2 linked regions of the Neorhizobium galegae bv. orientalis str. HAMBI 540 genome follow. The protein of the gene in region 1 interacts with the protein of each later gene in a pairwise test. Links are inferred from orthologs where the notes say so. Each region holds a gene or a part of one and is shown in the gene's direction. Other genes may lie near its edges.

Region 1 (8,082 bases):
ATGGCTGCTGGCTTCCTCTTGTCGGTGCTCGTCTTCGTGGGCATGTGCGCCCTCCTGCCGGTGCGGCCCATGCATGTCGCCGGCCATTTGGCCTCTCTCCGTCATCAGCCCGTGCTTCAGTCCCTTGGCGACCAGCCAGACATTGAACGGGTAGGCGATCGCAAAACCTACCCCGATGCCCAGGGCCATTACGCCCCAGAAGAGCATTTCTCCCGGCCACATGGCCCTCATGTCGCGGCCCATCATCAGGATCGCCATGACCGGAGCCATCCCGGCCATCATCGCATTCATGCTGATGAATTCCGGCATGAACGAATTTCGGACATTCTGCCAATAGGAGCCGCCCATCATGTTCTTCATGAACAGAGCCTGGAAGATGAACAGGCCGAGCGTGAAACCGGCAATGTATTCGATGATGATGTCGATCCACATCGGCAGGCCGAGAAGAGCAGTGATCGCGGCGGCGATGATGATGCCCGTGGCGTCGCCGGCAACGCAGTGGATGGTGGAGCCGATCCCCTGCTTCCACAGCGGCTTGATGAACTCCTCATGCGTTCCGGGCACAGGTTCCTTGTCCGCCAGGATGTAGAGAAGCAGGCCGATCGGCCCGAGGTAGAGCGTGACGAGGATGAAGCCCCATTTCATCACCGCCGGTTCGGGATTGTTCCTGAACTGGTCCCAGGCAACGTACAGAGTGCTGAGGCCAGCCAGGATGAACCAGACGAAGAGAAGGTAATCGATTGGCTGGATGAACATGGCTTCCTCCACATCGCGAAGTCACGAGATGGAGCGGACGCTACAAGTTTCCAGCGTTGGAAGGTCAAACGCTTCCAGGCGTATTTCAGGCGTTCTGCTTTTGCGTGATCGACGTTGACGGGCTGGCGGTGCCATGCTTCATCATCGACCCAGACAGGTCGTTTTCGGCTGGCGATACCGGGCTCGCAAAAGGCAGGCGGACGATATCGACAGTCGCGACAGGGCCCGGATGGGATTTGAGGAGGCGCGGTCATGGGCAAGCGGATCGTATTCACCGGCGGCAGCGGCAAGGCCGGACGGCATGTCGTGCCGTATCTTCTTGGGCAAGGGCATGAGGTGTTCAACCTCGACCTGGTGCCGCTCGATTGCCCCGGCGTCAACACTCTCATTACCGATCTCAGGGACGGCGGCGAGACTTTCAATGCGCTTTCCATGCATTTCGGATTCAAGGGGCTGGAAAGCGGCAAGGGGCCGGCGCCCGTCGATGCGGTGGTGCATTTCGCCGCCGTGCCGCGCATCCTGATGCGGCCCGACAACGCGACGTTTTCGGCCAACACGATCTCCACCTACAATGTCATCGAAGCGGCGATGAAGCTTGGCATCTCCAAGGTGATCATTGCATCCAGCGAGACGACCTATGGCGTCTGCTTCGCCGAAGGCGACAAGAACTATCATTCGTTTCCACTCACCGAGGATTACGATGTCGATCCCATGGACAGCTACGGTCTCTCCAAGGTCGTCAACGAGAAGACGGCGCGGGCCTTCGCCATGCGTTTCGGCGCAGATATCTATGCGCTGCGGATCGGCAACGTGATCTCGCCGGAGGACTACAGCCGCTTCCCCGGCTTCCTGGCGGACCCGCCGTCGCGCAAGCGCAATGCCTGGAGCTATATCGATGCCCGCGATCTCGGCCAGATCGTGCATCTGTGCGTTGAAAAGGACGGGCTGGGCTTCCAGGTCTTCAATGCGGTCAACGACACGATCACGGCGCGCGAGCCGACCAGATCCTTCCTTGAGCGTTGGGCGCCCGGAACGCCGATCACCGGCGAGATCGGCGAATTCGAGGCGCCGATCAGCAACCGCAAGATCCGGGAGGTGTTGGGTTTTGCCGAAAATCACAACTGGCGGAATTACGTCTCCGACTGATCCGCATCGCTAAAACAGGGGAAAGCCGTCAAACGAGATTGGTCGTGCCGAGCTGTGCTACTATATGATTCCATGACGATGGAATCGGCGGCCTGACCCCATGAAACAATATCTCGATCTTCTCCGGCATGTGATGGAAACCGGCACCGACCGGGGCGACCGGACCGGCAAGGGCACCCGCTCGGTGTTCGGCCACCAGATGCGCTTCGACCTCGCGGAAGGTTTTCCGGTCCTCACGACCAAGAAGCTGCATCTGAGATCGATCATCCACGAGCTCCTGTGGTTCCTGAAGGGCGACACCAATATCGCCTACCTGAAAGAGAACGGCGTTTCGATCTGGGATGAATGGGCCGACGAGAAGGGCGAGCTTGGGCCCGTCTACGGCTACCAGTGGCGCTCCTGGCCCGCCCCCGACGGCAGCCATGTGGACCAGATCTCGCAGCTGATCGAGGGCCTCAAGGTCAATCCGAATTCGCGCCGGCATATCGTATCGGCCTGGAATGTCGGCCAGCTCGACGACATGGCGCTGCCGGCCTGCCACTGCCTGTTCCAGTTCTATGTCGCGGACGGCAAGCTCTCCTGCCAGCTCTACCAGCGCTCGGCCGACGTTTTCCTCGGGGTGCCCTTCAACATCGCCTCCTACGCGCTGCTAACGATGATGGTGGCGCAGGTCACCGGCCTGAAGCCCGGCGACTTCGTCCACACGCTCGGCGATACGCATATCTATTCGGATCATTTCGAGCAGGCGAAGCTGCAGCTGACCCGCACTCCCAAGGCGCTGCCGACGATGCGCATCAATCCCGCAGTGAAGGACATTTTCTCCTTCCGCTTCGAGGATTTTGCGCTCGAAGGGTATGAGGCCGATCCGCATATCAAGGCGGCGGTGGCGGTGTGAGCAGGCCTCGCCTCGTCATCATCGCCGCGGTTTCGCAGGACGGCGTCATCGGCCGCGATGGTGACATGCCCTGGAGGCTTTCGACAGATCTCAAGCGCTTCAAGGCGCTGACCTTGGGCAAGCCGGTCATCGTCGGGCGCCGAACCTTTGATTCCTTCGGAGGACGGCCGCTTCCGGGTCGGCCGCATGTGATCGTCACCCGCAACCCGGATTTTTATTATGACGGCGTCGATGTGGCTGCGTCGCTTGACGAAGCCATTGAGATTGCCGGCCGCAGGGCGCAGGAAACCGGTTCGGACGAAATCTTCGTGCTGGGCGGTGGCGAGATTTACGCGCAGGCGATCGGGATCGCCGACATGCTGCGCATCACCCATGTCGAAACCGGGATTTCCGACGGCGATACGCTCTTTCCGCCCATCGATCCGGATCTCTTCGATAAGGTGGAGGAGATAGCGGTTCCGGCCGGCGAGAAGGACAGCTATCCGACCCGTTTCGCCACTTATGTCCGTCGAGCCGCGACAAACTGAAACATTTCGTTACCGTTGAACGGGAAGTTATTGAACCTGCGTTGAAAGCGGGCCTCCCCATCCCTATAACGGGCAATAGCCAGATCGATGCCGCACGGCAGGGTCGCGGCTTGGGAGCGAATACGAACAAAGAGGTTTTGATGCCCTGGAGCAATCAGAATGGTGGCGGCGGTGGCCCTTGGGGCGGCGGTGGCGGTAATAATCAGGGGCCCTGGGGACAGGGACCGAACCGCCCGCGCGGCGGCGGGGGAAGCGGCGGGCCGCCGGACCTCGAAGACATCATAAGGCGCAGTCAGGACAGGCTGCGCGGCATGATGCCCGGCGGCTTCAACGGCGGCGCCTTTGCGATCGTAATCATCGTCATTTTCGCCTTCCTCGCCTTTCAGTCCATCTACACCGTTCAGCCGGACGAGCGTGGCGTCGAACTGCGTTTCGGGCGGCCGAAGGATGAAATCTCAATGCCTGGCCTGCATTTCCATTTTTGGCCGCTCGAAACCGTCGAGATCGTCAAGGTCACCGAACAGCAGCAGAATATCGGCGCGGCGCGGGGCTCCAGCTCCAATGCCGGCTGGATGCTGACCGGCGACCAGAACATCGTCAATGTGCAGTTCTCGGTCCTGTTCACCGTCACCGATCCGAAGGCCTATCTGTTCAACCTCGAAGGCCCGGCCTCGACGCTGCAGCAGGTTTCCGAAAGCGCCATGCGCGAAGTCGTCGGCCGCCGCCCGGCGCAGGACATCTTCCGCGACAACCGCGAAGGCATCTCGACCGAAGTGCGCAATATCATCCAGGGTACGATGGATACCTACGGCTCGGGCCTTTCCATCAATGCCGTGCCGATCGAGGATGCAGCTCCGCCGCGTGAAGTGGCCGATGCGTTCGAAGAAGTACAGCGCGCCGAACAGGACGAGGATCGTTTCGTCGAAGAGGCGAACCAGTATGCCAACCAGAAGCTCGGTCAGGCGCGCGGTCAGTCAGCCCAGGTCCGTGAAGAGGCATCCGCCTACAAGGACAAGGTCGTCAACGAAGCGCAGGGCGAGGCGCAGCGCTTCGTCTCGATCTACAACGAATATGCCAACGCGCCTGAAGTGACGCGCCGGCGGATCTTCCTCGAAACCATGGAAACGGTGCTGAAGAATTCCCGCAAGATCATTCTGGACAACAAGGACGGCGTGGTCCCCTATCTGCCGCTCAACGAGATGATCAAGCCGCAGACGAACCAGGGAGGCACACGATGAACTCCAATCGACTCCCCGCAATCCTGATCGGCCTCGCCGTTCTCCTCGTGCTGATCTATTCGTCGGTTTTCGTGGTCAACGAGCGCGAACAGGCAGTCGTCGTCCGCTTCGGTGAGATCCAGGACGTCAAGCGCGCGCCTGGCATCTATTTCAAGCTGCCATTTGCCTTCATGGATGCCGATCGTGTCCAGTATGTCGAGGACCGGGCTTTGCGCTTCGATCTCGACAATATCCGCGTACAGGTGCGTGGTGGTGCGTTTTATGAAGTCGACGCTTTCGTCGTCTATTCGATCGCCGATCCGCGCCTCTTCCGGGAAACGGTCTCGGGTGATCGCGATTCGGCCGAATCGCGGCTTCGCACCCGCCTCGATGCAGCGTTGCGCCGTGTCTACGGTCTGCGCAATTTCGACGCGGCACTCTCCAACGAGCGCTCCTCGATGATGCAGGAGGTTCGCACCGACCTCACTGCTGCGGCGGAAACCCTGGGGCTTGCGATCCGCGACGTTCGTATCCGCCGCACCGACCTCACCCAGGAAGTCTCTCAGCAGACCTTCCAGCGCATGAAGGCCGAGCGTCTTGCCGAGGCTGAACTGATCCGCGCCCGTGGTAACGAGCAGGGGCAGCGGCGTCGTGCCATTGCCGACCGTCAGGTCGTCGAGTTCGTCTCAGAAGCGCAGCGGGATTCGGAAATCCTGCGCGGTCAGGGTGATGCCGAGCGCAACAAGATCTTCGGCGAGGCCTTCCAGCGCGATCCGGCCTTCTTCGAGTTCTACCGCACGATGCGCGCCTATGTGGCCGCACTTGCCGATAACGGCACGACGCTGGTGTTGTCGCCGGATTCGGAATTCTTCCGGTTCTTCAACTCGTCCGCAGGCCAGGCACTTGCGCCTATCCAGACACCTGCACGGCCGGCATCGCCTGCTGCACCTGCAGCGCCGGCGAACTGATCCGACAGACTGGGGCGGCGCAAAAGCCGCCCCTTTCATAACAAGACCGTCCACAGGCGTGACGGGCAGAGGGTGCAATCCTCACGAAAAGGTAATTTCCACCGTCGTCATTCCGCCCTATGCTCTGCCGAAACTCCGCCCGATTCAAAGGTTCCTATAGCCTGCCCGGGTCGAGACCGCTCTTCCGGGGTGATGCGGACAATCCAACAGCGAGGACGCCAGATGGCCCATTCGGTTCGATCGACCTTCAAGCGCACCGTCACGCTTGCGGCAACTTTTGCCGTGTTGGCGGCACCCTTGCAGGCGATTGCCCAGACACCGGTCCCTGCTGCTCCGGGGCAGAATGCCAATCCGCCCGCCGCCGGTTCTCCCGGCGTCATGCTGCCGGCCCCGCCGACACCGTCGCCGAGCATCAATCCGCCTCCGGCTCCAGGGCCGATGGCAGGCGGCGGCCCGGCCTCGATCGCCGATCTCGCCGAGGGCCTGCTCGATGCCGTCGTCAACATCTCGACATCGCAGAGCGTCAAGGACCAGGGTGCCGGCCCACAGCCGCAGATCCAGGAGGGCTCGCCATTCCAGGAGTTTTTCGAGGACTTCTTCGATGGCCAGGGCAAGCAGAACGGCAATCAGAAGGTTTCTTCCCTCGGCTCCGGCTTCGTGATCGATCCCTCCGGCTACGTGGTCACCAACAACCACGTCATCGAAGGTGCCGACGACATCGAGGTGATTTTTCCGAACGGCATGAAGCTCAAGGCCAAGCTGGTCGGCACCGACACCAAGACCGACCTTTCGGTGCTGAAGGTCGAGCCCAAGGCGCCGCTGAAGGCTGTGCGTTTCGGCGATTCCCGCCGCATGCGGATCGGCGACTGGGTGATGGCGATCGGCAACCCGTTCGGCCTCGGCGGGTCTGTGACACTGGGCATCATCTCGGCGCGTGGCCGCAATATCAATGCCGGTCCCTATGACAACTTCATTCAGACGGATGCGGCGATCAACAAGGGCAATTCCGGCGGCCCGCTGTTTAACATGCGCGGCGAGGTGATCGGTATCAACACGGCGATCATTTCACCCTCCGGCGGTTCGATCGGCATCGGTTTCGCCGTGCCGACGGAACTCGCCGAAAATGTTGTGCACCAACTGACCGAATTCGGCGAGACGCGTCGCGGCTGGCTCGGCGTGCGCATCCAGCCAGTAACCGACGACGTCGCGGCAAGCCTTGGTCTCGACCGGGCACGTGGCGCGCTGGTGTCGGGCGTGGTCAGCGGCGGGCCGATCAAGAACGGCGAGATCAAGGCCGGCGACGTGATCCTGAGCTTCGACAGCCAGGCAGTCAACGAGATGCGCGACCTGCCGCGCATCGTGGCGGAAAGCCCGGTGAGCAAGGAAGTCGACGTGGTGATCCTGCGCGACGGCAAGCAGCAGACCGTCAAGGTGACGCTCGGCCGCCTCGAAGACAGCGCCGAGCCGCAGGAGGAAGACGACCAGCCGGCCCTGCCGGAAGGCCAGGGCGAGAACAAGGCGCCCAACAACAATGCGCCCGGCGACCAGAAGGGCGAGCTCAGCCAGGATCCTGCTGCAGCCTTCGGCATGACGCTCGCCGTGCTCGACGAGGACCGCCGCAAGAGCTTCAGCATTGTCGAAAGCGTCGAGGGCGTGGTGATCACGGCCGTCGCGCCGAATTCGCCCGCCGCTCAGAAGGGGCTGAAGGTCGGCGAGGTCGTGGTCGAGGTGGCGCAGGACTTCGTCGAAAGCCCCGCCGACGTCGTGAAACGGATCGCTGTGCTGAAGTCCGAAGGCCGCCGCAACGCGCATGTGATGGTGTCCGATCCTTCCGGCAACCTGCGCTTCGTGGCGCTGCCGCTGGAGTAAGCTCAAGAGCGAGGCGGTCAGCGGGTGCGTCCCGCGGCCGTCTTCTGTCGATGCCATTCGTCGCGTGTGACCGCATAGACCACATGCGGTTTCAGATGCGGATGCGTATCCGGCACCCGCGGATGGTCGAAATCCATACCGGTGATCCGGTGCAGGCCGAGCCGTTTCATCACCGCGGTCGATCGCCTGTTTTCACCGACCGCAAAGGAGACGACCGCGTCGAGATGCTTTTCGCCGAAAGCGAAGTCGAGCAGGGCGCGTGCTGCCTCCGTGGCATAACCGTTGCCCCAGAACCGGGTCGCCAGCCGCCAGCCGACCTCCACCGTTTGCAGCGGAAAGATATCCGGCATGTTGGCGAGGGAAAGGCCGCAGAAACCCATGGGCTCCTGCGTTTCCTTCAGTTCCAGCGCGTAGAAACCGAGCCCCGTCTCGGTGATCGTGTCGTTGAGCTTGACGAGAAATGCATCCGCCTCTTCGTGGGTGCGGCGGAACGGAAAAAATTCCATGACCTTCGGATCGGAATTGATCTCGCGAAAGAGATCACGGTCGCTGTCGATCCAGCTCCTGAGGCGCAGGCGTTCGGTTTCGAGGATGATCATGGGAGACATATCTTGGCGCAATTTCAGGCGGACTTCTTTTCCTGCTGCGCGACGTGTTGGCGAAGCACGCTGTTTATCTCGGTCTGGTAGCCGCTGCCTGTCGCA
Region 2 (8,074 bases), 880 kb from region 1 along the record:
CACCGTCGAAGGCCATGCCGACGAACGCGGCACGCGCGAATACAACCTGGCGCTCGGCGCCCGCCGTGCTGCTGCCGCCAAGGAATATCTCGCATCGCGCGGTGTTCCGGCGAATCGCATGAAGACCATCTCCTACGGCAAGGAACGCCCGGTTGCCGTCTGCGACGACATCTCCTGCTGGTCGCAGAACCGTCGCGCCGTCACCGTTCTCGGCGGCGCCGGTATGTAATCCGAGCAACAGCTCGAAAATAAAAGGCGGTCTTCGGGCCGCCTTTTTGTTTTTTCCATAGTTTAGCCCTGTTTTCCGGGATTTTTGACCGGGCGCTCGGTTGCTTTTTGCCGGCAGTTGGAAAAAATCTCCTCTCGCGCCAATCCGGCGCAGACTAAAGAGCAGGACGGACAAAGATGAAGAAACTTGTCTTGGCAGCGATGCTGGGGCTGATGGCGACGAGCGCCCCGGCTGGGGCTTTCGCACTGCCGAAACTCTTCCAGGGCAGCAATCAGCCTGCCGCAGAGCAGCCGCGGGAAACCACTCCGCCCCCGGTCATTCTGGCGCAGAGCAATGATGCCGTCCGTATCCAGCAGCTCCAGGAAGAGGTCCGGCAGTTGAACGGCCGGATCGAGGAAATGAGTTTTCAGCTGCTGCAGATGCAGGAGCAATTGCGCAAGACGCAGGAAGACAACGAATTCCGCTTCCAGGACCTGGAAAAGAAGAAGCGCACTGAAGTGGACGACGCGGGCGGGAAACCGGCCGTGGCGTCCAACCGCGCTCCCGCCGCCCAGCCCCCGTTGCCGCAAGCGACTGCTCCCGCGCAGTCCTCCGACGATGTCGCACGGATCATCGAATCGCCGTCCGGTCAGGGCGTCGGCGGGGCAGCCGCGCCCGGCCGCGCACCGCCACCGACGACGCTCGGGTCGATGGATATCGACCAGAACGGCAATCCGCGCGGCGCCAGCCGTAACGACCGGGCCAACAATGCCGCCGGGCTTCCGGGCGTCGATACCGGCCCGCAGATTTCCGGCAAGACGCCGCCGGCATCGACGGGCAGACCCGATCCGCAGCAGACCGCCTCGCTTGGTAGCGAGAACGATGCCTATCAGACCGCCTATAATCATGTGCTTGCAGGCGACTATCCGCTCGCCGAGAAGGAGTTCAATGGCTACCTGACAGCCTTTCCGAAGGGCGCCAAGGTGGCGGATGCGAGCTTCTGGCTCGGCGAGTCGCAATATTCCCAAGGCAAGTACAACGACGCCGCCAAGACCTTCCTCAACGCGCATCAGACCTATAGCAAATCCGCCAAGGCGCCGGAAATGCTGTTGAAGCTCGGCATGTCGCTTGCCGCACTCGACAATACCGATACGGCCTGCGCAACCCTCAAGGAAGTCACCCGGCGTTATCCGAGCGCGCCCAAGGCCGTGCTCGCCAAGGTGGGCAGCGAACAGAAGCGCCTCGCCTGCTGATCCTCCCGTGACCGCGGGCCCGAAAATCCTGTCGCCCGAACAGGCGACCGCGCGGCTGATCGCCGATATCGCCAGACCCGCGCGCCTTCTCGTCGCCATTTCCGGCGGCAGCGATTCCAGCGGGCTGCTGGTTGCCCTCTCGAAGTCAAATTCTCCCGGCTCCGGCCTGTCGCTTTTCGCGGCGACGATCGATCATGCGCTGAGACCTGGCTCCGCAGACGAGGCGCGCACCGTCGCTGCCCTTTGCGGCCGGCTCGGCATTCCCCATTTCATCCGCCGCTGGGAGGGAGAAAAGCCTGTCACCGGCATTTCCGACGCGGCCCGTGAGGCTCGCTACCGGCTGCTGGTCGAGATTGCGGCCCAGATCGATGCAACCGCCATCCTCACCGGTCATACGCTCGACGATCAGGCGGAAACCATCGCGATGCGCGCCGCCCGCAATGGGGGCGAAGAAAATTCGGGCCTTGCGGGCATGGCGCAGGCCGTGCTGCTCGATCGCCGCCGCTGGCTGCTCCGGCCGTTCCTCAATAGCCGCCGAGCCGATATCCGCGACTTCCTGACCAGGGAAGGGCAGGGCTGGATCGACGATCCCAGCAATCTCGATCCGCACTACGAGCGGGTACGGGTCCGCGGGCGGCTGACGCAGGAAAGGCCGTTCGATGCTGCCGCCCAGGACGTGGCTGCGGTGCGGCGCACCGCGCTTTCCGACGAGGCGGCGCGGCTTGTCCGCGAGCACGTGACGATCCGCCAGGGTATTCTGGCGCATCTCGATACCGCAGGCCTTCAAGGCGAGCCGGCCGTGCGGCGTCATGCACTGTCATTGCTCGCCGCGGTGCTCGGGGGGAGGGCGCATGCACTCGGCAGCGACAGCATGGACCGGGTCATGGTCTTTCTCGACGGTGGCCAGCCTGGACGGATCACCGCCGGCCGGGTGATCTTCGACCGGCGCCGCGACGGGCTTTATATCGTCCGAGAAAACCGCGGCATACTGCCGCTGCACGTTGGCCCCGGCGATACGGCAATCTGGGACGGTCGCTACCGCATCACGAATGCCGGCCCGGACGAGATCGTCGTCGGCCCAACCGCGCCGGATCGCGACGAGGCATTGGCGCTGTTTCCCGGCGTGCCGCCCGCCATCGCCACGCGCGCCGTGGCGGCGATGCCTTTCATCGAAACAAATGCCCTTCTTTCGGCGGATGACCGGCAAAACAAAGAAGTGGCCGAACGAAGTATCGTCCAACCTCTGCTTGCGCCTTTCGACCGCTTTTTGCCGCAGTTCGAGCTTAATCTCGGTATCGAGTTCGCGGTTTTGCTCGGATGCGACGGTTTTCCCCGGCTGCCAGTTAAGGATTCCTCGCGGAAAAGGTAGACGGCGGCTCCTGTTCGCCTTGGCAAGGACTTGCCGCAACCCTATGTTATGCGGCAAGCAAGGCGGCCGCCTCAAGAAGCAGGCCGTCGCAGTCCGGGGAGTTCAATGAACCCAAACTTTCGTAATATCGCCCTCTGGGTCATCATAGCCCTCCTGCTGGTCGCATTGTTCAGCATGTTCCAGACGGCGCCGTCGCAGACCAGCTCGCGTGAGGTCCCGTATTCGCAGTTCCTGCGGGATGTGGATTCGGGGCGAGTGCGGGATGTCGTCGTCACGGGCAACCGGGTGCTCGGCACCTACACCGAGAACGGATCAGGATTTCAGACCTATTCGCCCGTCATCGACGATTCGCTGATGGATCGACTGCAGGCGAAAAACGTCACCATCGTCGCGCGCCCGGAAACGGACGGGTCCTCGGGTTTCCTCAGCTATCTCGGCACGTTGCTGCCGATGCTGCTCATCCTCGGCGTCTGGCTGTTCTTCATGCGGCAGATGCAGGGCGGTTCGCGCGGCGCGATGGGCTTCGGCAAATCCAAGGCCAAGCTCTTGACCGAGGCGCATGGTCGCGTGACTTTTGAGGACGTCGCCGGCGTCGACGAAGCCAAGCAGGACCTCGAAGAAATCGTCGAATTCCTCCGCGATCCACAGAAATTCCAGCGTCTCGGCGGTCGTATTCCGCGCGGCGTGCTGCTTGTCGGTCCTCCGGGCACCGGTAAGACGCTGCTCGCCCGTGCGATTGCCGGCGAAGCGAACGTTCCGTTCTTCACCATTTCCGGTTCCGACTTCGTCGAAATGTTCGTCGGCGTCGGCGCAAGCCGCGTGCGCGACATGTTCGAACAGGCGAAGAAGAATGCGCCCTGCATCATCTTCATCGACGAAATCGACGCTGTCGGCCGTCATCGTGGCGCCGGTCTTGGCGGCGGTAACGACGAACGCGAACAGACCCTAAACCAGCTCCTTGTCGAGATGGACGGGTTTGAGGCCAATGAAGGCATCATCCTGATCGCCGCGACCAACCGTCCGGACGTTCTCGACCCGGCGCTCCTGCGTCCCGGCCGGTTCGACCGCCAGGTCGTCGTGCCGAACCCGGATATCGTCGGCCGCGAGCGCATCCTCAAGGTTCACGCCCGCAACGTGCCGCTGGCACCGAATGTCGACCTCAAGGTTCTTGCCCGTGGAACGCCCGGCTTCTCCGGTGCGGACCTCATGAACCTCGTCAACGAAGCAGCCCTGATGGCCGCGCGCCGCAACAAGCGCATGGTCACCATGAGCGAGTTCGAAGACGCCAAGGACAAGATCATGATGGGCGCCGAGCGCCGCTCGTCGGCCATGACCGAGGCCGAAAAGAAGCTGACCGCCTATCACGAAGCCGGCCACGCCATCACTGCGCTGCATGTCGCCGTCGCCGATCCGCTGCACAAGGCAACGATCATTCCGCGCGGCCGTGCACTCGGCATGGTCATGCAGTTGCCGGAAGGCGACCGCTACTCCATGAGCTACAAGTGGATGGTGTCGCGCCTCTGCATCATGATGGGCGGCCGTATCGCGGAAGAACTCACCTTCGGCAAGGAGAACATCACCTCCGGTGCTTCCTCGGATATCGAGCAGGCCACCAAGCTTGCCCGCGCCATGGTCACCCAGTGGGGCTTCTCCGACGAACTCGGCCAGGTCGCCTATGGCGAGAACCAGCAGGAAGTCTTCCTCGGTCACTCGGTCTCGCAGTCGAAGAACGTTTCGGAAGCAACCGCCCAGAAGATCGACAACGAAGTGCGTCGTCTGATCGATGAGGCCTATACCCAGGCGCGTGAGATTCTCACGACCAAGCACGACGAGTTCGTGGCGATCGCCGAAGGGCTGCTCGAATACGAAACGCTGTCGGGCGAGGAGATCAAGGGGCTGATCAAGGGCAAGAAGCCGTCACGCGATCTTGGCGACGATGCTACTCCGACTCGTGGTTCGGCCGTGCCGAGCGCGGGCCCAAAGAAGGACGAGCCGAAGAGCGGCGAGCCGGAAAGCGGTCTGGAACCGCAGCCGCACTGACCCTTGCTATAAGCATCAAAAGCCGCCGTGGAGTGATCCACGGCGGCTTTTGCTTGGAAGGGTTTATTTATTAGTAACGGGATATAATCGATTTTGACGCTAATTTATGTGCTTGTGCCGTTAAACTATGGCATGAGCCAAGCTTCAGGCCGGTTTTGCCGTCTAACATATTGCAGGGTTCGATTCCCTGCTTAAGACCGCGACGCTCAGGCGCGATGACGAAGGAGCTTACATGACACGCCGCTATTTTGGCACCGATGGCATTCGCGGACAGTCCAATATCCACCCGATGACGCCGGATCTTGCGATGCGCGTCGGCATCGCCGTCGGTACGATCTTCCGCAACGGCAATCATCGCCACCGGGTGGTGATCGGCAAGGATACGCGTCTCTCGGGCTATATGCTGGAAAACGCCATGGTGGCGGGTTTTACCGCCGCCGGCCTCGACGTCTTCCTGCTCGGGCCGATCCCGACGCCGGCCGTCGCCATGCTCACCCGCTCGCTGCGCGCCGATGTCGGCGTGATGATCTCCGCCTCGCACAATCCTTATGAGGACAACGGCATCAAGCTGTTCGGTCCGGACGGCTACAAGCTCTCCGACGAGCTCGAAATGCGCATTGAGGACCTGCTCGACAGCGACCTGCATTCGCAGCTCGCCAAGTCCGGCGACATCGGCCGGGCAAAGCGCGTCGAGGGCGACATCTACCGCTATATCGAACATGTGAAGCGCACGCTGCCGCGCGACGTTACCCTGCATGGCTTGCGGGTCGCGATCGACTGCGCCAATGGCGCAGCCTACAAGGTTGCTCCGCTGGCGCTGTGGGAACTCGGCGCAGAGGTTGTCACCATCGGCAACGAGCCCAACGGCACGAATATCAATCTCGACTGCGGCTCGACCAGCCCGGAAGCGCTGCAGAAGAAGGTGCATGAAGTGCGCGCCGATATCGGCATCGCACTCGACGGCGACGCCGACCGCGTGATTATCGTCGACGAGCGCGGCGAGATCGTCGACGGCGACCAGTTGATGGCAGTTATCGCCGAGAGCTGGGCCGAGGACCAGAAGCTGAAAGGCGGCGGCATCGTCGCGACGGTGATGTCCAATCTCGGCCTGGAACGGTTTCTCAACGGCAAGGGCCTCGATCTGGCACGCACCAAGGTCGGCGACCGTTATGTCGTCGAGCATATGCGCACACATGATTTCAACGTCGGCGGCGAACAGTCCGGCCATATCGTGCTTTCCGATTTCGGCACGACCGGTGACGGCCTCGTCGCCGGCCTGCAGGTCCTGGCGCGGGCCAAGCGCCTTGGCCGGCCGGTCAGCGAGATCTGCCGCCGTTTCGAGCCCGTGCCGCAGCTTCTGAAGAATGTTCGTTTCCAGGGCGGCAAGCCGCTGGAGGACGTAATCGTGCGTCAGGCGATCGCCGATGCGGAAGCCGAACTCGCCGCCAAGGGCCGCCTGGTCATCCGCCCGTCCGGCACAGAGCCGCTGATCCGGGTGATGGCGGAAGGCGACGACCGGGGACAGATCGAGCGCATCGTCGATGGACTGGTCGGCGTCATCGCCAACGTCCGCAACGCGGCCTGACTGCGCAGCAATCCCAATGAAAAAGGCCACCCGCGGTTTTCGCGGGTGGCCTTTATTTTTGCGGCAAGTTCCGGATAGCCGGATCGCCGTTCTTGCTGTCTCAGAACTCTTCCCAGTCCTGCTTTGCGGCAGCGGCATTGCTCTGGAATGACTGCGCGACTTTGGCAACCATTTTGCGGGCCGGCGAGGTGGCCGGGCGGCTGCTGCCGGATGCGAGTGCGGGCGAGCCGCGATGCGAAGACGTTCCCGTTACGGCACCGCCGCCGATATGGAATTGCGACAGAAGCTGGAACAGGCCCTCCGCATCCCGGGCAAGACTGTGCGCCGCTGCGGTGGTTTCCTCGACCATGGCCGCGTTCTGCTGCGTTCCCTGATCCATTGTATTGACCGAGGTGTTGATTTCCTTGAGGCCGATCGACTGTTCCTTCGAGGCTTCGACAATAGCCTCGACATTGCCGTTGACCTGCTGGACCTGGATGACGATCTCCTGCAGGGCCTTGCCGGTTTCCCCGACCAGCGCCACGCCGCTCTTCACGTGGTCGTTGGAGGTGTGGATCAGTTCCTTGATCTCTTTTGCCGCCTTGGCGGAACGCTGGGCGAGTTCCCGCACTTCCTGCGCCACCACCGCGAAGCCCTTGCCGGCCTCGCCGGCACGGGCAGCCTCGACGCCGGCGTTGAGAGCGAGCAGATTGGTCTGGAACGCGATTTCGTCGATGACGCCGATGATGTTGCCGATCTCGACGGCAGACGAATCGATCTTGCCCATCGCGTCGACCGCATCACGGACGACCCGGCCGGAACGCTCGGCATTTTCCTTGGTCATGCGCACCAGGTTGCCAGCATCCTGAGCGCGGTGGCTGGAGTCGGAAACCGTCGTGGTGATCTCTTCCAGGGCCGCTGCGGTTTCTTCGACGGAGGCCGCCTGCTGTTCGGTGCGTTTGGCGAGGTCGTCGGAGGCCGAGCGGATTTCCTGGGCACCGGCGGCTATCGCACTCGCATTCGCGGCAACCTTCTGCATCGCTTCGCGAAGTTTCGCCACTGCGGCGTTGTAGTCGGCCCTCAACTGGTCGAGCGAGGGAGTGAAGGGTGTGTTGATCTCTCGGGTCAGGTCGCCGTTTGCCAGGGCCTGCAGAGCGTCGGCGAGCTGGCGGACCGCCTGGCTCGTCTGTTCTGCGAGCGCACTACGCTCGGTCGCGTCCTGTTCCAGCCTGTGGCGTTCTCCAACGGTCCGCTTAGCCTCGGCATCCGCCTCGCGCTCCGCCTTGATGGAGATGGCCTCCCGAAGGGCGGCCACGGCGCGGGCCAGCATGCCGATCTCGTCGCCGCGCGCCTCGATCGTCCGGTCGCCTTCGAGGTTGCCCGCAGCCATGGCTTTCAGCGATTGCTGCAGCTTGGAGAGCGGTCCAATGATCGAGCGGGCGGTGAAGAAGGCGACAATGATCGAAAGCAGCGCTGCTATGCCGAGGGCGGCCAGCGCAAGGTTTCTAAAGCCGCTCGCAGCGTTGCGGACATCGCCGCCGATCGATTTGTTGAGCGCCTCCTGATAGTCGATGAACTTGTTGATCGCTCCGAGCCAGGAGACGAAGAGGGGACGGGCCTGCTCCAGCAGGATCTTGCGC

The links.
Region 2: the proteins of hflK (region 1) and ftsH interact in binary tests that used the Escherichia coli proteins (3 or more experiments, as listed by UniProt). The link is inferred for Neorhizobium galegae bv. orientalis str. HAMBI 540 from one-to-one orthologs.

What each region holds. Positions count from the first base shown.
Region 1 is NZ_HG938353.1:2,086,964-2,095,045, reverse strand. Bases 2,629-5,513 are described here. They hold hflK (FtsH protease activity modulator HflK), read left to right. Parts: upstream 2,629-3,464; coding sequence 3,465-4,562; downstream 4,563-5,513. Other genes in these bases: hflC (protease modulator HflC), read left to right, coding at 4,559-5,509; RG540_RS10525 (dihydrofolate reductase), read left to right, coding at 2,794-3,324; RG540_RS10530 (thymidylate synthase), read left to right, coding at 2,629-2,797. Outside these bases: RG540_RS10540 (multicopper oxidase domain-containing protein), read right to left, coding at 1-756; RG540_RS10535 (NAD-dependent epimerase/dehydratase family protein), read left to right, coding at 1,009-1,902; more of RG540_RS10530, read left to right, coding at 2,003-2,628; RG540_RS10510 (Do family serine endopeptidase), read left to right, coding at 5,732-7,378; RG540_RS10505 (GNAT family N-acetyltransferase), read right to left, coding at 7,396-7,977; RG540_RS10500 (BrnA antitoxin family protein), read right to left, coding at 8,001-8,082.
Region 2 is NZ_HG938353.1:2,967,724-2,975,797, reverse strand. What follows is about bases 2,526-5,402. They hold ftsH (ATP-dependent zinc metalloprotease FtsH), read left to right. Parts: upstream 2,526-2,935; coding sequence 2,936-4,870; downstream 4,871-5,402. Other genes in these bases: glmM (phosphoglucosamine mutase), read left to right, coding at 5,103-5,402; tilS (tRNA lysidine(34) synthetase TilS), read left to right, coding at 2,526-2,830. Outside these bases: peptidoglycan-associated lipoprotein Pal, read left to right, coding at 1-229; tol-pal system protein YbgF, read left to right, coding at 406-1,461; more of tilS, read left to right, coding at 1,469-2,525; more of glmM, read left to right, coding at 5,403-6,455; RG540_RS14705 (HAMP domain-containing methyl-accepting chemotaxis protein), read right to left, coding at 6,556-8,074. UniProt on the Escherichia coli protein: Acts as a processive, ATP-dependent zinc metallopeptidase for both cytoplasmic and membrane proteins. Plays a role in the quality control of integral membrane proteins.